2 linked regions of the Euzebya rosea genome follow. Each later gene encodes a partner of the first gene's protein in a complex. Links are inferred from orthologs where the notes say so. Each region holds a gene or a part of one and is shown on either strand. Other genes may lie near its edges. The genes, in order: secG and secY.

What was found.
Region 2: the proteins of secG (region 1) and secY are in contact, whole or in part, in a crystal structure (PDB 5AWW), measured with the Thermus thermophilus proteins. The link is inferred for Euzebya rosea from one-to-one orthologs. Residues at the interface, in WP_223903268.1 of Thermus thermophilus: Tyr5, Ile9, Tyr12, Leu13, Ala16, Leu19, Val20, Val23, Leu24, Gln26, Glu27, Pro28, Gln30, Gly31, Ala32, Asp34, Leu35, Met36, Gly37, Gly38, Ser39, Ala40, Asp41, Leu42, Phe43, Ala45, Arg46, Val48, Tyr53, Thr56; in WP_096411648.1 of Thermus thermophilus: Leu14, Gln16, Arg17, Phe20, Ile34, Pro35, Pro37, Ile72, Arg108, Arg109, Asn112, Gln113, Arg116, Ile117, Ile120, Pro145, Gly146, Trp147, Phe152, Phe155, Val156, Val159, Thr160, Val162, Ala163, Gly164, Ala166, Leu167, Trp170, Glu173.

The regions. Positions count from the first base shown.
Region 1 is NZ_PGDQ01000004.1:439,692-449,695, forward strand. Bases 2,538-5,451 are described here. They hold secG (preprotein translocase subunit SecG), read left to right. Parts: upstream 2,538-3,836; coding sequence 3,837-4,067; downstream 4,068-5,451. Other genes in these bases: CUC05_RS07195 (M56 family metallopeptidase), read left to right, coding at 2,538-3,685; CUC05_RS07205 (ABC transporter substrate-binding protein), read left to right, coding at 4,280-5,451. Also shown: CUC05_RS07180 (phosphoglycerate kinase), read left to right, coding at 1-875; tpiA (triose-phosphate isomerase), read left to right, coding at 915-1,688; CUC05_RS07190 (BlaI/MecI/CopY family transcriptional regulator), read left to right, coding at 1,793-2,200; more of CUC05_RS07195, read left to right, coding at 2,255-2,537; more of CUC05_RS07205, read left to right, coding at 5,452-5,743; CUC05_RS07210 (ABC transporter substrate-binding protein), read right to left, coding at 5,786-7,240; ppk1 (polyphosphate kinase 1), read right to left, coding at 7,300-9,435; CUC05_RS07220 (molybdopterin-dependent oxidoreductase), read left to right, coding at 9,634-10,004. UniProt on the Bacillus subtilis protein: Involved in protein export. Participates in an early event of protein translocation.
Region 2 is NZ_PGDQ01000006.1:55,040-64,954, reverse strand. What follows is about bases 3,217-6,041. They hold secY (preprotein translocase subunit SecY), read right to left. Parts: upstream 5,363-6,041; coding sequence 4,070-5,362; downstream 3,217-4,069. Other genes in these bases: rpmD (50S ribosomal protein L30), read right to left, coding at 5,982-6,041; rplO (50S ribosomal protein L15), read right to left, coding at 5,480-5,977; CUC05_RS09395 (adenylate kinase), read right to left, coding at 3,217-3,358. In the rest of the region: CUC05_RS09410 (potassium transporter Kup), read right to left, coding at 1-878; map (type I methionyl aminopeptidase), read right to left, coding at 1,014-1,850; CUC05_RS09400 (HAD family hydrolase), read right to left, coding at 1,918-2,712; more of CUC05_RS09395, read right to left, coding at 2,789-3,216; more of rpmD, read right to left, coding at 6,042-6,317; rpsE (30S ribosomal protein S5), read right to left, coding at 6,322-6,951; rplR (50S ribosomal protein L18), read right to left, coding at 6,962-7,324; rplF (50S ribosomal protein L6), read right to left, coding at 7,327-7,863; rpsH (30S ribosomal protein S8), read right to left, coding at 7,880-8,278; rplE (50S ribosomal protein L5), read right to left, coding at 8,387-9,076; rplX (50S ribosomal protein L24), read right to left, coding at 9,076-9,396; rplN (50S ribosomal protein L14), read right to left, coding at 9,399-9,767; rpsQ (30S ribosomal protein S17), read right to left, coding at 9,880-9,915. UniProt on the Bacillus subtilis protein: The central subunit of the protein translocation channel SecYEG. Consists of two halves formed by TMs 1-5 and 6-10.

The sequences.
Region 1 (10,004 bases):
AGAGCCTGGACGACGGTGGTGTCGCCCTGCTGGAGAACCTGCGGTTCGAGGCGGGGGAGACGGCCAACGACCCCGCCTTCGCCGACGCGCTGGCGTCCCTCGGGGACGCGTACGTCTCGGATGCGTTCGGTGCTGCCCACCGTGCGCACGCCTCCATCGTCGGCGTGCCCGAGCGGCTCGACGACGCCGTCGCCGGGCACCTGCTGCAGGCCGAGATCACCGCGCTGTCCAGGCTCCTGGACGCCCCCGCGACCCCGTTCACCGCCATCCTCGGCGGCTCGAAGGTCAGCGACAAGCTGAGCGTCATCGACAACCTGATGCCCCGCGTGGACGCGCTGGTCATCGGCGGGGCCATGTGCTTCACGTTCCTGGCGGCCACCGGCGGCGACGTCGGCGGGTCCCGGGTGGAGGAGGACATGATCGACACCGCCCGCGAGGTCCTGGAGAAGGCCGAGGCGCAGGGGGTCACCGTGCACCTGCCCACCGATGTGGTCGCTGCCGAGGCGTTCGCCGCCGACGCGGCCCACGAGGTCGTGTCCTCCACGGCGATCCCCGCAGGGTCCATGGGACTGGACATCGGCCCCGAGACCGTCGCGGAGTACGCGCACGTGGTGGCGTCGTCGCGCACGGTCCTGTGGAACGGCCCCATGGGCGTGTTCGAGTGGCCGCCCTTCGCCAGCGGGACCATGGGCGTCGCCGAGGCCATGGCCGACGTCGACGGATTCACCGTGATCGGCGGTGGCGACAGCGCCGCAGCCGTCCGCCAGATGGGCCTGGCCGACCGCATCGACCACGTCTCCACCGGCGGTGGCGCGTCGCTGGAGTTCCTGGAGGGCATCGACCTTCCCGGGGTCGCCGTCCTTCGGCGCGGCTGACCGACCACCACCCCACCACCATCCAGCAGAGGAATCCCCATGAGTCGCAAGCCCGTCATCGCCGGGAACTGGAAGATGAACCTCACCCACCTCGAGGGCATCCAGCTGGTCCAGAACCTCGCCTACCACCTCGACAAGGCGGACTTCGAGAAGGCCGACGTGGCGGTCATCCCACCGTTCACCTCGCTGCGGTCCATCCAGACCCTGATCGAGGGCGACCGGCTGGACCTGACGCTCGGCGCACAGTCGTGCCACCACGAGGCCAGCGGTGCCTACACCGGGGAGATCTCCCCGACCATGCTGTCGGCCCTCGGCTGCAGCTGGGTCATCGCCGGCCACTCGGAACGTCGCACCCTTTTCGGTGAGACCGACGAGGTCGTCAACGCCAAGGTGAAGGCCATCATCGCCGCGGAGATGACGCCGATCCTCTGCGTCGGCGAGACGCTGGAGCAGCGCGAGGTCGGCGAGGCCGAGGCGGTCATCCGCGGCCAGGTCACGGGCAGCCTCGCCGGGGTGTCCGCCGAGCAGGTCGCCGACCTGGTCATCGCCTACGAGCCGATCTGGGCCATCGGCACCGGCCGCACGGCCCTGCCGTCGGACGCCGACGGCGGCTGCGCCACCGTCCGCGAGACCGTCGCCGAGCTGCACGGCACCGAGACCGCCGAGGCCGTCCGAATCCAGTACGGCGGCTCGGTCAAGCCCGGCAACGTCGCCGAGCTCATGTCGCAGCCCAACATCGACGGCGCCCTGGTCGGCGGCGCGAGCCTGAACGCCGACGATTTCGCGGTTATCGCACGTTTCCATCGCTTGTAACGGTTGCCGGGGGTGCGACAGCGGTAGGATCAGGCGGACCACGACCGACACAGCCGGCCCTCCACGCAGGACCGACCGAGCCCTCCGCAACGGGGGAGGACGCCATGGCAAAGCGCAACAAGCAGCTGCAGGGCCTGCTGGGCCCCCTCGAGACCGACGTCATGGAAACGGTCTGGCGCCTCGGCGACGCGACCGTACGCGACGTCCACGAGGAGCTGCGCAACCGGCGTGACCTGGCCTACACCACCATCATGACCACGATGGCCCGGCTGGCGAGCAAGGGCCTGCTGGAACGCGACACCACGGGCCTGGCCCATCGCTACCGTCCGACGGTCAGCCGCGAGGTGTACGCCAAGTCGACGGTGACCTCCGTCGTCGACTGGCTCGTCCAGTCCTTCCCGGAACCGGCCATGAGCTACTTCGTCGAGAAGATCGACGACTCGGGTGACCCGGATGTACTCTCCGCGCTGCGGGCAAGCATCGACGCGCGACGTTCGGACGAGGACGATTGACCCGATGCCCCGCCGAGGGATGACCGGCAACCGGCATTGGGAGCGTTCGAACGCATGACAGATGGTGTCGTAGGGCTTCGCGACGTCACCGACGGACTGGGACTTCTGCTCAGCACCCAGTCGTTCGCGGCCCGCGCACTGATCGGGTCCCTGGTCGCCGCTGCGCTGGCTGCGGCCGCCGTCCGGCTCGGGTGGGTTCGGTCCAGCCGTGCCCGTCGCGGACTGGTGCTGGCCCCCATCGCCACGGCTGCGGCTGCCGCGGTCGCCAGCGCCGGGGATGCGTTCCTGCCGCCGCTCGTGGTCGCCACGACCGGCGCGGGGGAGTCCTGGGAGTTCTTCGGTCAGGAGTACCGCGTCCTCCAGCTGGAGTGGTTGCTGATCGCCTACGTGGCGGTCGCGTCGTTCCTGCTGCTGCGCAGGGGCCTGAGCCACCTCGCCATCCGCATGTACGTCCGCGGGGCCGTGCCGTGTGACGACCCGGCGGTGATCGCCAGCGTGCGACGGATGGCCTCCAAGCTGGGGCTGACGTCCCCGCCGCTGCTCCTGATCCCCGACTGTCCCGGCGGCGCCTTCACCACCGGCCTTCGACGCCCGGTCGTGTGCGTCGACCCGGACCTGGTCGACCAGCTCGACACCCGCGAGCTCGAGGGACTCCTGGCCCACGAGCTGGCGCACATCGCCCGCCGGGACGTCCCCCTGAACGTCACCATCGGTGTCATCCGGGACCTGACCTTCTTCGTCCCACCACTCCACCTCGCGGCCCGCTGGCTGCGGCAGGAGCAGGAACACGCGGCGGACGACCTCGCGTCGGACTCGACCGGCCGCCCTGCCGCGCTGGCCTCCTCGATCCTCAAGGTGTGGGAGGGCGCCTCTCGCCGGGGTGTGACCGTCGTGGCGTCGATGGCCTGCGCCACCATGGTCCCCGCCCCGCTGCCGGTACCTGCCGGCATGCCGGCACGCATCCTCCGCCAGGGTGGCCTCCGTGGCGGGGCCAAGCAGATCGCGGCTCGCGTCGTGCGCCTGATCGAGGGCGAGGCCCGTGCGTCGAGCACCCGCGAACGCGTGGAGATGGCCGCCCTCGCCGTGGTCCTCGGGGCGCTCACCGCGGTCACCGTCGTACTCCCCGCGCAGCTGGCCGACTCCTCGTTGCTGCTCGGCCAGTGGTCGCGCCCGGTGGCCCGCCCGGTGGAGTCCCCGGCACTGCAGACCTTCCGAACGCTCACCGTCGCCGAGACGACGGCGTTCGGGACCACCGTCGCCCGACCGGCGCGCGCAGCGACCTGCGAGGACTGCCTGACGGTGGAGTCGACCGCCGACTGGCGGCGTGGCGTTGCCCCTTCGGCCCCGGTGCGGACCGCGGGCTGGGCGCACGGTGGCTACGTGTGGGAGGACGGCAGCCCCGTCCTGGTCACCGCCCCGCGCGCGGAACCGCTCTGGGGTGTCGACGCCCGAACCACCCGCGTCGGCGTCTTCGTCGTCCGCTGACCCGGACGGGCGAGGGCCGTGTGGCCGGGCCGCGGACCGCTGCGAGGCGATCGGCCCGGTCGTGGGCTACCATCGTCGGTCGTTCACCGGATCGACCCTTCCGGGTCCGGCCGCCCTGTGCCGGACAGTCCCGAACCTGCGGAGCCCCCAAGTGCTGAACATCATTCTCACCGTGCTGCACGTGATCGTGTCGATCCTGCTGATCATGTTCATCCTCCTGAAGTCGGGCAAGGGCGGCGGGTTGTCGGACATGTTCGGTGGCGGCAGCATGTCCGGCGGGGGCGGTTCGACCATCGCGGAGAAGAACCTGGACCGCATCACCGTCCTCACCGCCGTCGTGTTCGCCGTCACGACGATGGCGCTGGCGCTGCGCCTGGTCTGACCGGTCGCCGTTCGACGGGGCCACGCAGCCCCTACGGGGTCCTGACCGGACTCCTCCTCCTCGCGCTGGTCGCGGGCGGCTGCACCCCGCCGGCACGGCAGGCCCCGCCGGCCCCGCTGCCGGCCGCACCCACCGCCTCGACCGGTCCGCCGGCCGTGGCGGGTGGAACCTTCAGGTGGGCGATCGGCGAGCCCACCAGCATCGTGCCCCCGATGGCGGGCACCAGGGACGACTTCGCCGTCGTCGACGCGCTCTTCGACTCCCTCACCTCCTCCGGCGTCGCCGGACGCGCTGTCCCGTCGGCCGCCACGGAGTGGTCGGCCAACGACGATGCGACGTCGTGGACGTTCCGGCTGCGACCGGGGGCCACCTTCCAGGACGGCACCCCCGTCACCGCGGAGGCGTTCGTCCGGGCCTGGACCACGCTGGTCACGTCGGGACCGATGCAGCACCTGCTGCGCGACGTGGTCGGGTACGACGCCGTGGCCAGCGGGACGGCGACGAGCCTGTCGGGGCTCCGCGTCACCGTGGAGGGCGACCTGCAGGTCGTCCTGTCCCGGCCCCGTGGTGACCTGCCGATACTCCTCGCCCACCCGTCCCTGGGCCCGGTGCAGCCGGTCGCCTCCGTGGCCGACCCGGCCGCCTACGCACTGCAGCCGGTCGGCAACGGCCCGTTCCGTGCCAGCGAACCGTGGGTGCACGACGAGTTCGTCCGCGCTGCACGGTGGGACGGCTGGGCCAACGGCAGCCGCCCGGAGGACGGCATCGGCGAGGTCGTCTTCCGCATCGCCGACCTCGACACGAACTTCCTCGCGTTCAGGCAGGGACGGCGCGACCTGGCGCAGGTGCCACCGGAAGCGCTGGAGCTGGCGGCCACGGAGTATCCCGCCACGCCCGGCAGCTACACCGGCCCCGGGCTCGTCATCGGCTCGACACCCGAGACCTACCTGCTGGCCATCGACCGGTCGGTGGAGCCCTACGACGACGTGGAGGTCAGGGAGGCCGCAAGCCTCTTCCTGGACCGGCAGCGGATCGCCTCGGAGAACGACGGTGGCAACCTCGACCCGGCCACGTCCCTGCTGCCGCCCACGATCTCCCGCCTGTCGGCCGGCATGTGCGAGCTGTGCACCTTCAACCCGTCGGGTGGGGCCGATCGGCTGGCCGACGCAGGGGTGCCGGGGTTGACCCTCGCGTTCAACGCCGAGGGGGGCCACGAGCGGATCCGAGACGTCCTGCGCGAGGCGCTCAGCGACCGTGGCTACACCCTCGTGTCCAACTGGCGGGGGCCCGCACCGACCCTCACCGAGTACCTGGACCGCCTGGCCGCCGGTGGGGTCGGGATGTTCCGGTTGCCACTGACGGCCGACGTGCCGTCGTCGCTGGACATCCTGTACCCGTTGCTGCACTCCTCGCAGACCCCGGACCGTGGCGGCCTGAACTACATGCGCTACCGGGACCCGCAGGTCGATGCCCTCCTCGACCAAGCCGCGAGGATCGTCGATGTCGAGCAGCGAGAGGCGTTGCTCCGCCGGGTCGAGGAGATCGTGGTCAACCGCGACCACGTCGTCGTGCCCGTCGTCACCTCCCGCCTGGCCATGGTCGTCGGCGAGGACGTCACCGGCGTCCGGGTCGATCCGTTCGGTGGCGTCGACCTGACCGCCGTCCGGGTGACCTGACCGACGGGCTCGGGACCGGTCACCGTTGGGGACAGGCACCGCTCACGAGCGGTCGAGGCTGGCCCAGTCGAGCAGTCCACGACCGTCCACCTCCACGGTGACGTCCCCGTCCATGGCGACGCCAACCGTGGAGAACCACAGGGGGACGAGCGGCATGTCGTCCAGCACCTGCTGCTCGACCACGCCGTAGGCCTCCAGCGCGCGCTCGAGGTCACGTTCGAGGTCGGCGGCAGCGAGGGCGTCGGCCACGCCCTCGGCCCGGTATCGGAAGTCGTTGGCCGACCCTCGCGGGCCGAAGAGCGGCTCCAGCAGGCGGGAGGGGGAAGGGGTGTCCGCGGCCCACGTCAGGCGGAAGGGGCCGGGTACCTCGGCCTCGGCCAGCCGGCCGAGCAGGTCCTCCGCCGGGAGCGTGGCCAGCTGGATGTCGTCGACCCCGAGCACGGTTGACCAGGCCCCGGCGACGGCGTCGATGACGGCGTCGTGACCGGCGTCGGCGACGAACCAGATCGACAGGGGGCCCACGGGTGGCGCCCACAGCGCCGCTGCCCGTGCGGGGTCGTGGGCACACGCCATGCAGACGGGTCCGTCGGACCGGGCCATGCCGGGGCCGAGCAGCCGGTCGGCGGGAACGGCGGCACCCTCCGGCAGCAGGTCCACCAGCGCATCACGGTCGATGGCCTGGGCGAGCGCCACCCGCACGTCGGGGTCGGCGAAGCGGGGATCGGTCAGCGGGAAGCCGAGGTAGGCCAGCTGCCGCCCCGGCGCCCGCAGCACCCGGTCGCGCTCGGCGTCGCCGGGCAGCTCCAGCACGCCGTCGGGGACGACCACGACCTGCTGCTCGACCGACGGCTCGTCGGTCCTGACGGCCAGCAGCCGGCCGGTGGCGGGCGCCCCAGCCGGATGGTCGGGCACGGCGTCGAGGAGGAGCGTGTCGCCCTCGCGACCCGCAAGGCGGTACACGCCGTTGCCGATCGGTGCCTCGGCGAACCGGGCCGGATCCGCCAGGGCCATCGGTGGGAGGGGAAGGAATGCGTCGTCGGCCAGCAGCGCCGGCAGCTGCCCGTACGGTGCGGCCAGGGCGAAGGAGAGGGTCGTCTTGTCCCGCACCCGGATGTCGGTGATGGTCGAGACGATCGGCAGGCCGGCATCGATGGCGGCCTGCCAGCCCCTCGCCACGTCCTCGGCGACGACGGGGCTGCCGTCGTGCCACGTCCACCCCTCCTTGACCCCGAGGTCCCAGCGACGAAGGTCCTCGCTGGACACCGACTCCAGCAGCGCCCCGGGCACGTCGGGGCCCCAGGTCGGAAGGCGGCTCTCGGGGTCGACCACCACCAGTGGCGAGAACAACGCGGCGGTCAGCTGACGGTTGGCCCGGTGCGGATGCAGGGTGGGGGAGGGGCCGACCCAGACGGCCAGGTCCAGCGGGTCCTTGGAGGACACGGCCGCGGGTTCCCTGGCCAGCGTCGTGCTGCACGCGGTGGCAGCCAGGAGCAGCACCAGGGCCACCCCGAGGCGCCGACGTCGACGTTCTCGCCTCGCACGGCCCCCGTGCGGCATCAGGCCTGCTCGAGGTCGGCGGCGCGGGTCTCGGCCATGAACCGGGCCTGGCTGGCGACCGCGTCGAGGTCGGGCGGGGTCTCCCAGGTGCCGTCGGCCCGCAGCCGCCAGCCCTGACGGGTGTCCTCCCACGTGACGTCGAGGATGCGGCGCAGCTCGGCGGCGAGGTCCTCGTCCTCGATGGGCACCATGGCCTCCACCCGACGGTCGAGGTTCCTCGGCAGCCAGTCCGCCGAGCCGATCCACATGTCCCGGCCGAACTGGAGGATGCGTTCGTGCTCCAGCAGCCGGCCCAGGACCGACATGACCCGGATCCGGTCGGAGACCCCCGGGATGCCCGGGCGGATGCCGCAGATACCACGCACGATCAGGTCGACGGTCGCGCCTGCCCGGCTCGCGGCGTACAGCTCGCGGATGAGGCTGCGATCCGACAGGGAGTTGAGCTTGACGCGGATCAGGCCCTCGGTGCCCAGCGCGGCCTGTTCCCGGATGAGCTCGGTGACCCGGTCGCGCAGCGAGACCGGTGCGACCATGAGCTGTCGGTAGCGGTCGTGCCGGGCGTAGCCGGTCAGGTAGTTGAACAGCTGCGTGACGTCCTCGGCGATGTCGGCGTCGGCGGTGAGCAGCCCGAGGTCGGTGTACAGCTTGGCGGTGCCCGGGTGGTAGTTGCCGGTACCGATGTGGACGTATCGACGGATGCCCTCGGCCTCCCGACGGACGACCAGCACGGTCTTGCAGTGGGTCTTCAGCCCCACGAGCCCGTAGACGACATGCACGCCGGCACGTTCGAGGATCCTGGCCCACTCGATGTTGGCCTCCTCGTCGAACCGGGCCTTCAGCTCGACGAGGGCGACCACTTGCTTGCCGGCCTCGGCGGCGTGGATCAACGCCCGGAACATCGGTGAGTCACCGGAGGTGCGGTAGAGCGTCTGCTTGATCGCAAGGACCTGCGGATCGTCCGCCGCGGCGGTGACGAACTGCTCCACCGACGTCGCGAAGGAGTGATAGGGGTGACGCAGGAGGATGTCGTGTTCGGCGATCCGCTCGAACATCGTCGGGCTGTCGACGGGATCGTCGGCGCAGGTCCGCAGGCGAGGGTGGGTGACCGGGACCCACGGTGAGAACCGGAGGGTCGGCTGGTCCAGGTCGGCCAGCTGCGACAGGTCGGCGAGGCCGAGCAACCCACGCACCGGATAGGTGTGCATGGTGCTGATGTCCAGCTCCTCCTGGAGCGTCCGGACCGTCTCCGCCGGCATGTCGTCGGCCACCTCGAGGCGCACGACGGAGCCGAAGCGGCGACGCGACAGCTGGGCCTGGATGGCCAGCAGCAGGTCCTCGGCCTCGTCCTCGTCGACGTCCATGTCGGCGTTTCGGGTGACCCGGAACAGGTGGGCGGACTCGACGTCCATGCCGGGGAACAGGGCGTCGAGGCGCCAGCGGATCAGCTCCTCCAGCGGCACCCAGGCCCGACGCGATCCGGGCACCTGCCAGAAGCGCGGCAGCACACCCGGCACCTTCACACGGGCGAGCTTGCGGTGCCCGGTCTTGTGGTCGCGGACCGAGACGGCCAGGGAGATCGCCAGGTTGGAGATGTAGGGGAACGGGTGACCGGGGTCCACGGCGAGCGGGGTGAGGACCGGGAAGATCTGCTCGTCGAACTGCTTCTGGAGCCGCCCGAGGGTGCGCTCGTCGAGGTCGGCGACGTGCACGACCCCCACCCCACGACGGGCCAGCAACGGCAGGATCCGCTCGTGCAGGGTGACGGTCGACTGTTCGGCCATGGGCCGGACGCGACGCGAGATGGCTTCGAGCTGCTCCACTGCCGAGAGGCCGTCGGGGGTGCGCAGCCGCAGTCCGGCGGCGACCTGGTCCTTCAGGCCGGCGACCCGGATCATGAAGAACTCGTCGAGGTTGGAGTGGAAGATGCTGATGAAGCGGAGCCGTTCCAGCAGCGGCACCGCGGAGTCGGCTGCCTGCGCCAGCACACGACGGTTGAACTCCAGCCACGACAGCTCGCGGTTGAGGTACAACGACGGGTCGCTCAGGTCCTGGACCTCGGGTCGCCTGAACCGCCCGTCGGGGCCCCTCGGGGGAAGGGAGCGGACGGCGGCAGCAGGGTCGGGCTCGGTGATCACGTGAGGACTGAATCTAGTCGCTCCGTCCGCGGCGTCAGCGGACGGAGGGTCGCTGACGCAGGATGGTCACAGGAGTTCTTACGAAGCCATCACGTGACCGGCGTTGGCCCCAACACACGTCACCATCGGTCGTTGAACGAGACGATGACAGCCACCCACCCCGACGTCGACCCCGCGGGCATGCCCGCCGGCGACCAGATGCCGCCGTCCAGCCCGTCCGACGGGCTGGGCCGCCCTGCCGTGGCGGGCCTCCTGGCCGCCGGCATCGCGCTGGGCACGACCGAGCTGGTGGCGGGCCTGGTGCCGTCGGCTCCGTCGCTGGTCGTGGCGATCGGCAACGGCGTGGTCGAGCTCGGGGCGGGCTCGCGGGTCAAGGAGATCGCGATCGCCCTCTTCGGGACCAACGAGAAGACGGCCCTGGTCGTCGGGACCGTGGTCCTGGCGTTGCTCTTCGGTGCGGTCCTGGGGGTCGTGGGTCGGCGCCGTTCGATCGGGATCGCGTCGGTGGGAATCGGCGCCTTCGGGCTGCTCGGCGTCGCCGCGACGACGGTCAACCCGCTGGACAGCAC
Region 2 (9,915 bases), on another replicon or contig:
GGCGCCAGCAGGAAGAAGGGGTTGCGGACGGCTTCGGGCGTGCCGATCAGCAGCGCGGCCTGCCCCAGGTAGTTGAGCATCAGGGCCGGCATCACGATCGCGAACCAGCCCCGGGCGATGGGCCGGCGCCCGAAGTGCCCCATGTCGGCGTACAGCGCCTCACCCCCGGTGACGACCAGGAAGATCGCCCCGAGGGACAGGAAGCCCGGCATGCCGTTGGTGGTCAGGTACTCGATGGCGTGGATCGGGTTGAAGGCGCGCAGGACCTCGGGCCGACCGACGATCGCCGACAGGCCGGTGACCGCCAGCACGGCGAACCACACGAGCATCACGCGGCCGAAGACGGCCCCGAGGGCGGCCGTGCCCCGGTACTGCACGGAGAACAGCGCGACGAGGATGCCGATCGCGACTGGCAGCACCGCCGGTTGCAGCGCGTCGGTGACGATCTCCAGTCCCTCGACGGCGCTGAGGACGGAGATGGCCGGGGTGATGGCGCCGTCGCCGTACAGCAGCGCCGTGCCGAACAGGCCGAGCAGCACCAGGCCCCGCCGACGGCCCCGGGCATCGCCCAGCAGCGAGGTCAGGGCGAGGATGCCGCCCTCCCCGTGTGCGTCGGCTCGCATGACGACCATCAGGTACTTCACCGCGATGACCAGCAGGAGCGCCCAGATGACCACCGACGCGGCGCCGATCACCGTGCCCGGGTCGACGGTCAGCCCGCGGTCGGGTGCCAGCGCCTCACGGAAGGCGTACAGCGGCGAGGTGCCGATGTCGCCGAAGACGATGCCGAGCGCTGCCAGGGCGAGCGCGCGTTGACGAGCGCGTACGGACGCGTCATCGGATGCGACCGCCTCCGAGGAGACGCGAGAAGACGACATCACGGGTCGACCCTTCCGGCGGCGGGGGCAGGGGGACACCCCCGCCTGGCGGCCACCACCGACCGGCGATTGTACCCCTCAGCCGGCCTCGGGGATCACCTGGACGCGCCGGTGACCGACCCGTGGACAGGAGGGTCAGCCCGCCAGGGGAACGGGGACGCGGGAGGGGTCCTCCAGCGGTCGGGCGGGTTCGTCGGAGCGTGCCGTCAGTACCCAGGGCCCGTCGGGGGTGATGGCCACGGTGTGCTCCCAGTGGGCCGACAGCGCGCCGTCGGCGGTGACCACGGTCCACTCGTCCTCGAGGGTCTCGGTTTCCTCCGTGCCCAGGTTGAACATCGGCTCCACCGCGAGGACCAGCCCGTTGGCCAGCTTGGGCCCACGACCGGCGCGGCCGTGGTTGGGCACCTGGGGGTCCTCGTGGAGGGCACGACCGACCCCGTGGCCCACGTACTCCTGCACGATGCCGTAGCCCTCGCGCTGTCCGACGGCCTCGACGGCGGCGGAGATGTCGCCGACCCGCTGCTTGGGCCTGGCCTCCATCAGTCCGGCCCACAACCCTTCGCGGGTGGTCCGGACCAGGCGGGCGACCTCGGGAGCCACCGTGTCCTCACCGCCGACGATCCAGGTGGCCGCCGAGTCGGAGTAGTAGCCCTCCAGCACGCAGCCGGCGTCGATCTTGATCAGGTCGCCCTCCTGCAGGACGGTGTCGGGGGAGGGGATGCCGTGCACGATCTCGTCGTTGACCGACGCGCAGAGCGTGGCGGGGAACGGGATACGGGACCCGCTGCCGCCGTAGCCGAGGAAGGCGGGGACGGCGTTCTGCCTGCGGACGTAGTCCTCGGCCAGGCGGTCGAGCTCGCCGGTGGAGACGCCGGGCCGGACGGCCTCGGCGACCAGCTCGTGCATGTCGGCGATGATCTTGCCCGAGCGGGCCATGATCTCGATCTCGGCTGGGGACTTGCGGATGATCATGGGGAGGAGGGTACGCGCCGCACGTGGGGCGTTCACGGGCGCAGCGCCCGCTGATCGGTGCGCCGAATCAGCCCAGCAGGTCCAGCAACGAGGCCCACCCGCCGCGCTCCGGTGGGGCGATGACCTGGTCGAACCCTGCGGCATGGGCGACGCTGCCCTCCACCGCCACGGCGTGCCCTGCCCAGGCCAGCATGTCCAGATCGTTCTCCCCGTCGCCGACGACGAGCAGGTCCGCTGCCGACAACCCGTGGACGGCAGCCCACCGCTGGATGCCCGTGACCTTGGTCACGCCGTGCGGCGCGGCCAGCATCGTGGTGCCGCCGAAGGTGATGTCGAGCCCGCACGTCACCGTGGCGTCGCGGGTGATCGCGGCCGCCACCCGATGGGCCGCCGGGGCCAGCCGGTCCGGCAGGCCGAGCAGGGCGAACCCCACCGCCACACCCGCCTCGACGGGCACGTGCGGGTCCGTCGGCACCGTCGTCATGTCGAACTGGGCCCGGTGCACGTCGCTGGTGGGGCATTCCGGCGCGATCACCGCGTCGACCTCGGCGGAGGAGACGTGCACCACCGGTGACAGCCCCTCGACGAGGAACGCGTCCAGGACGCGGCGGCCGGCCTCGACGGAGAACGCCTGCCGATGCCACTCGTGGCCGGTGTGCAGATCAGCGCCCACCGCCCCGGCGAGCAGGACCGCGGGGCCGAGCAGGTCGTGACGGGCCAACCGCTCGGTGGCGACCGTGCCCCGGCGGCCGGTCGCGATGAGCAACGGGACGTCGCGACGCCGCAGTTCCGCCACGGCCTCGAGCGTCGCCGGATGGACCTCGCCGTCGCCGTGCCACAACGTGCCGTCGAGGTCGGTCACGATGCCTGCTGGCCGACTCTCCGAGCCGACGTTCCCCGGGCGTGCGGCCGTCACCACTCCCCCTGCCCGGAGGCTCTCAGGCGGTCGAGGCCTGGCGGCAGGCGGTCAGGACGCGTTCCTGGACCTCGTCGATGGAGCCGACCGCGTCGACGTCGACCAGCATGCCGACCTCGCGGTAGAACGGGATCAGGTCCTCGGTCTGGGCGCGGTACTCACGCATGCGACGCTGGAAGACGGCTGCGTCGTCGTCGGCGCGCCCCTCCTCCGACTGCCGCTTGGCGATGCGCGCCTCGAGCTCGTCGTCGGGCACGGAGAAGTGCAGGACGGTGTCGAGCGTCTCGTCGAGCATGGCCAGCATCCCGTTGAGGGTGTGGGCCTGGGCGACGTTGCGGGGATAGCCGTCGAGGAGGAACCCCTTCTCGGCGTCGGGCTGGCGCAGGCGGTCGGCGACCATGCGGTTGGTCACGGAGTCGGGCACGAGCTCGCCCTTGTCCATGTACCCCTTGGCCTCCTTGCCCAGCGGCGTCTCGCCCTTGACGTTGGCACGGAAGATGTCGCCCGTGGAGATGTGCGGGATCGCGAAGGTCTCCGAGATCATCGCCGATTGGGTCCCCTTGCCCGCCCCAGGCGGTCCCAGCAGTACCAGTCTCAAGCGTCCGTCTCCTCGTGTGGCGTCGCGATAGTTCCGACGAGCCTACCGGCCGGTACGCCCAGCGGGCGAAACGGCCCGGCCCCTGTTGGACGTGTGCGATGCCCTCCCTCCGGGGCCGCGCATGGCACACGCCCCGGGGCGTCGTGGGCGGTCCCCACCCCTGGGAGGAGTCAATGCCACACATCGGGCTCCCCCGTGCGCGATCCCCCTCCCCCGCGGGCGGCCATGCCACACGCCGCTGCCCCCGGCCCCTCGGCCCGCGGTGGACCCACGCACCCGCCGCACGGTGTGGCCCGGGCCCGACGCACCCGCCGCCGCACGGTGAACCCGTTGCCGTGTGCGATGACCACCCCGCAGCGCCGGGCATCGCACACGCCCTGCCCCGTCGTGTGCGGTCCCCACCCCTGGGAGGAGTCAATGCCACACGTCGGCCTGCCCCGTGTGCGATCCCCCTCCCCCGCGGGCGGCCATGCCACACGCCGCTGCCCCCGGCCCCTCGGGCCGCGGTCGACCCCACGCCCGCGCGCACCCACCGCCGCACCGCAGCCACGCCCGCGCGCACTCGCCGCACACGCCGCAGCCACGCACCCGACGCACCCCACGCCCGCGCGCACCCGCCACCAGACAGGCCACACCGACCCCGACGGACCCCGACAACGACGAACGCACACACCAGGGGTGTGTGCGTTCGACAGGGTTCTCGGGCTAGCCGCGGATGAAGCCCTCGTAGTGGCGCTGCATGAGCTGGGACTCGAGCTGCTTCATGGTCTCCAGGCCCACACCCACCACGATGAGGAGGGTGGCGCCGCCCAGCGGGAACAGCGCGTCGCCGAAGCTCAGCACGACCAGCGGGAGGATGGCCAGGGCACCCAGGTACAGCGAACCCGGCAGGGTGATGCGGGTCAGCACGCGGTCCAGGTACTCCGCGGTCGGCCGGCCCGGACGGATGCCGGGGATGAAGCCGCCGTACTTCTTCATGTTGTCGGCCACGTCGATCGGGTTGAACGTGATGGCCGTGTAGAAGAACGCGAAGAAGATGGTCAGCGCCAGGTACGTGATGATGTACACGGGGTGGGCGCCGGACTGGAAGTACCGGTTGGTGAAGTTCGTCAGCGCGTCGTTGTTGACGATCGAGGCCGCCAGCGTCGGCAGGTACAGCAGCGACGAGGCGAAGATGATCGGGATCACGCCGGACTGGTTGACCTTGAGCGGGATGTAGGTCTGCTGGCCGCCGTACTGGCGACGACCGACCTGCCGCTTGGCGTACTGCACCGGGATGCGGCGCTGGCCCTGCTCGACGTAGACCACGCCCACGATGAGGATCAGGCCGACGATCACGAAGGCGATGAACAGCGGCAGCGACTGCTGGTAGATGGCCGAGAACTGGCCGGGCAGCGCCGCGATGATCGCCGCGAAGATGATGATCGACATGCCGTTGCCGATACCGCGCTGGGTGATCAGCTCGCCCAGCCACATGATGAAGGCCGTACCCGCGGTGAGGGTCAGGATCATCAGGGCGCGCTTGGGCACCGAGTCGTCGGGGATCAGCGCGCTGGTGTCGATGCCGGCGTTGCCGAACAGCTGACCGGACTGGATCAGCACGATCAGGCCCGTCGACTGCAGGACGGCCAGGACGACGGTGACGTAGCGCGTGATCTGCGTGATCCGCGCCGTGCCGGTGGCGCCTTCCTTCTGCCACTCCTCGAGCTTCGGGATCACCACCGCAAGCAGCTGCATGATGATCGACGCCGTGATGTACGGCATGATCCCGAGCGCGAAGACGGCCAGCTGGGTCAGGGCCCCACCGCTGAAGAGGTTCAGCAGCTGGGCGACGCCGCTGGCTTCGGCCTGGTCGAGGATGTTGTTGAGCACCGAGTAGTCAACGCCCGGGATCGGGATGACCGAACCCAGGCGGTACACGGCGATGATCCCCAGGGTGAAGAGGATCTTGCCCCGCAGATCGGGGATCTTGAAGGCGTTCGCGAATGCGCGGAACATGCGTTCTCCTGTGGCCGGCAGGGCGTTCCCCGGACATCGATGACGATGTCGTCGAGGCGCGGCCCCCCATGCTGACACGAAACGCTCCCCCGCGAGTGCGGAGGAGCGGTCGTGAGGTTACTCGGTGGTGCTGGCCTCGTCGGCAGGCTGGTCGGCCGTGCCGGAGAGCACGCGGGCCAGGCGCTCGACGGAGCCGCCTGCCTCGGTGATCTTGGCCTCTGCGGACTTCGAGAAGCCCTGGGCCCTGACGGTCAGCTTGGTGGTGAGGTCGCCGTCGCCGAGGATCTTGACCCGCTCGCTGGGCTTGCGGATCAGGCCCTTGTCGGCCAGCTCGACCGGGGTGACGACGTCACCGTCGGCGAAGTGGGCGTCCAGCTGGGACACGTTGATCCCCTGGTAGGCGACCCGGTTGCGCGGGTTGAAGCCCGGCAGCTTCGGCAGACGACGCTGCAGGGGCATCTGGCCACCCTCGAACCCGAGGGGGACGTTCTTGCGGGCGCCGGTGCCCTTGGTACCGCGGCCGGCGGTCTTGCCCTTGCCAGCCGCCTCACCGCGACCCTTGCGGGTCTTGCGCTTGGTGGAGCCGGCAGCGGGCTTGAGGTCATGGATCTTCACGAGGTCACTCCTCCTCGTCGGCGGTGTCGGCGAGGGCGTCCTCGTCGACGGTGCCGTCGGGGTCGACCGCGTCAGCGTTGGCAAGGGTCACCTTCTGGGAGGTGATGGGGCCCTGGCCGCGATCGCGGTACTTGGACTTGCCGCCGTTCGGCAGCAGCTCGTCGGACACCTCTTCCACGGTGATCAGGTGGGTGACCTTGTGGGCCATCCCCCGGATCTCGGGACGGTCGGGAACGACGACGGTCTGACGGATGCGCTTGAGGCCAAGGGAGTGCAGGGTGCGAATCTGGTTCGCCTGCGCACCGTTGGTGCTGCGCCTCTGGGTGATCTGCAGCGCCATGGCCCTAGCCCTTCCCGGTCATGTTGGCGTACATCTTCGGCGGCATGAACTCTTCCATCTCCAGGCCGCGGTTGGTCGCGACGTCCTGGGGACGCTTGAGGTTCTGCAGGCCGTTCACGGTGGCGTGCACGACGTTGATCGCGTTGGGGGTGCCAAGCGACTTGGCCAGCACGTCGGTGATCCCGGCAGCCTCGAGGACCGCGCGGACCGGACCACCGGCGATGACACCGGTACCGGGAGCGGCGGGCTTGAGGACGACCCGGCCGGCGCCGTGGACGCCGATGATGGGGTGCACGATCGTCTTCTGGATCATGGGGACCTGGAAGAAGTTCTTCTTCGCGATCTCCACGCCCTTCTGGATCGCGGCGGGGACCTCCTTGGCCTTGCCGTAACCCACGCCGACGGTGCCGTTCATGTCACCGACGACGACGAGGGCGGTGAAGGAGAACCGACGGCCACCCTTGACGACCTTGGCGACGCGGTTGATCGCGACGACCTTCTCCTCGTAGGGGCTCTTCTCTTCCTGGCGGCCACCACGGCCACCGCGGCCGCCACGGCCACCGTCACGACCGCCGCGGCCACCACGGCCACCGGGGCCGCCACCGCGCGGGTTGTTCGGGGGTGCGTATGCCATGTCAGTACTCCTAGAACTCCAGCCCGGCTTCGCGGGCTGAGTCGGCCAGTGCCGCAACGCGGCCCTGGTAGCGGTTGCCGCCACGGTCGAACACGACCTTGTCGACGCCGGCGTCCTTGGCGCGCTCGGCGACGAGCTTGCCGACGGCCTTGGCGGCGCCGATCTTGCCGTCGCCCTCGGGGGCGAAGGATGCCTCGGCGGACGACGCGGCGGCCAGCGTGGCACCGGCGCGGTCGTCGATGACCTGGGCGTAGATGTGGGTGTTGGAGCGGTAGACAGCGAGCCGGGGACGAGCGGCGTCACCACGCACCTTCTTGCGAAGGCGGAAGTGGCGACGGTCGCGGCCGGCGCGTCGTGCGTCAGTCTTTGCCATTGCTAACCAGCAGCCTTTCCGGCCTTGCGGAGGATCGTCTCGTCGGCGTACTTGACGCCCTTGCCCTTGTAGGGCTCCGGCGGCCGCAGCTTGCGGATGTTGGCGGCCACCTGGCCGACCTGCTGCTTGTTGATGCCCTTGACGACGATCTCGGTCTGCGAGGGAACCTCGAACTCGATGCCGTCGATGCCGTCGATGACGACGTCGTGGGAGAAGCCGAGCTGCAGCTTCAGGCCCTTGCCCTGGGCGGCAGCGCGGTAACCGACGCCGACGATCTCCAGCTTCTTGGCGAAGCCGTCGGTGACGCCGATCACCATGTTGGCGACCAGGGTGCGGTACAGGCCGTGGAGCTCACGGGCCTCGCGGGTCTCGTTGGGACGGCTGACGACGACCTGCCCGTCCTCGACGTTGACGTCGATGCCGGGGTTGAGGGTCTGGGTCAGGGTGCCCTTGGGTCCCTTCACGGTGATCTGGTCAGCGGTCATGCTGACGTCGACCCCGCTGGGGATCTCGACTGGGTTCTTGCCGATGCGACTCATGGTCGTGTTCCTTCCGCTACCAGACGTAGGCGAGGATCTCGCCACCGACGCCGGCCTTGCGGGCGTCTCGGTCGGTCAGCAGGCCCTTGGACGTGGACACGATCGCCACACCGAGGCCGCCCAGCACGCGGGGCAGCTCCTCGGCCTTGGCGTACACGCGCAGCCCCGGCTTGGAGATGCGGCGAATGCCCGTCAGGACGCGCTCGCGGTCCTTGGTGAACTTCAGTGCCACCTTGAGGGTGGCCTGGGGGGTGGTGGGCTCGACCAGGAAGTCGCGGATGTAACCCTCCTGCTTGAGGATCTCCGCGATGTTGGCCTTGAGGTTGCTGGACGGCATCTCCAGCAGCTCCGTGTACGCCATGTTGGCGTTCCGGATCCGCGTGAGCATGTCGGCCACCGGGTCGGTCATCGTCATTGTGGTGATGCGCTCCTTGGGGGTTGCCGGGACCTGTCGCTGGTGGCGAAGGCCCGGTACTTCCCTTCGTGGGTGGTGGCCCGGGTGTCGGGCCGGATGAGAATGGTGCTAGACGGACTGCAGGCGCTGCAGCGGCTCGGGAGCCGGTTCGCCCTCGGCACGCTTGAACGGGAACCCGAACGCGTCGAGCAGCGCACGGCCGCCCTCGTCGTCCTTGGCGCTCGTCACGAACGTGATGTCCATGCCGCGGATGGCGTCGATCTTGTCGTAGTCGATCTCCGGGAAGATCAGCTGCTCGGTGACGCCCAGCGTGTAGTTGCCGGCACCGTCGAACTTCGCCGGCAGGCCGCGGAAGTCACGGATGCGGGGCAGGGCCAGGGTCAGCAGGCGGTCCAGGAAGTCCCACATGCGCTCACCGCGGAGGGTGACGCGTGCACCGACGGCCATGCCCTCACGGAGCTTGAACGTCGCGATGGACTTGCGGGCCAGGCGGACCTGGGGCTTCTGACCGGTGATCTGGGTCAGGTCGCCCATGACACGCTCGATGACCTTGGAGTCACCGACGGACTCGCCGACGCCGACGTTGACCACGATCTTGACCAGCTTGGGGATCTCCATGACGTTGGAGATGTTGAGCTGCTCGGTGAGCTCACCCTTGATGGTGTCGTTGTACAGGGCCTTCAGGCGCGGGACGTAGGTGTCGCCCTCGACCGGAGCCGCGGTGGACTCGTCCACCGTCGGGTCCTGCTCTGAGGGCAGGTCCGCGATCTGCTGCTCGGTGGTGTCTTCGGCGCTCATTACTCGAACTCGCTTTCGCACTTGCGGCACTGCCGGTACTTGACGCCGTCCACCCAGGTCGATCCGACACGGGTCGGCTCGTTGCACTCGGGGCAGATCGGCATGACGTTGGAGGCCTGGATGGGCATCTCGACGTGCTCGATGCCGCCCTCGCGGGCGCCGCGGTTGCTCATGGAGACCGCACGGTGCCGGGTGGCGATGTTGACGCCCTCGACCATGACCTTGTCACGCTTGGGGTAGACGTTGACGACGCGGCCGGTCTTGCCCTTGTCCTTGCCGGCGATCACGACGACCTCGTCGTTGCGCTTGATCCGCATCATGGCTACAGCACCTCCGGGGCGAGGGAGACGATCCGCATGAACTTGCGGTCGCGCAGCTCACGGCCGACCGGGCCGAAGATGCGGGTGCCTCGCGGGTTGTTGTTGTTGTCGATGATCACGCACGCGTTGTCGTCGAACCGGATGTAGGAGCCGTCCTTGCGACGACGCTCCTTGGCGGTGCGGACCACGACGGCCTTCACCACATCACCCTTCTTGACGTTGGCCTGCGGGATCGCGTGCTTGACGGTCGCGACGATCACGTCGCCCACGCCGGCGTAGCGCCGACCGGACCCGCCCAGCACGCGGATGCACAGCACCTCACGCGCGCCGGAGTTGTCGGCGACGCGGAGGCGGGACTCCTGCTGAATCATTGGTCTTCTCCTGAGGGAGTGCTCTGCCCGTCGAGGGGACTAGGTGGTGACCCCATCGGGGCCGGGGGAACGGCGAGGTGCACGGGTTCGTGCACCTGGCCCCCTTGCTTGACTACTTGGCGCGCTCGAGGATCGAGGCCACGCGGAA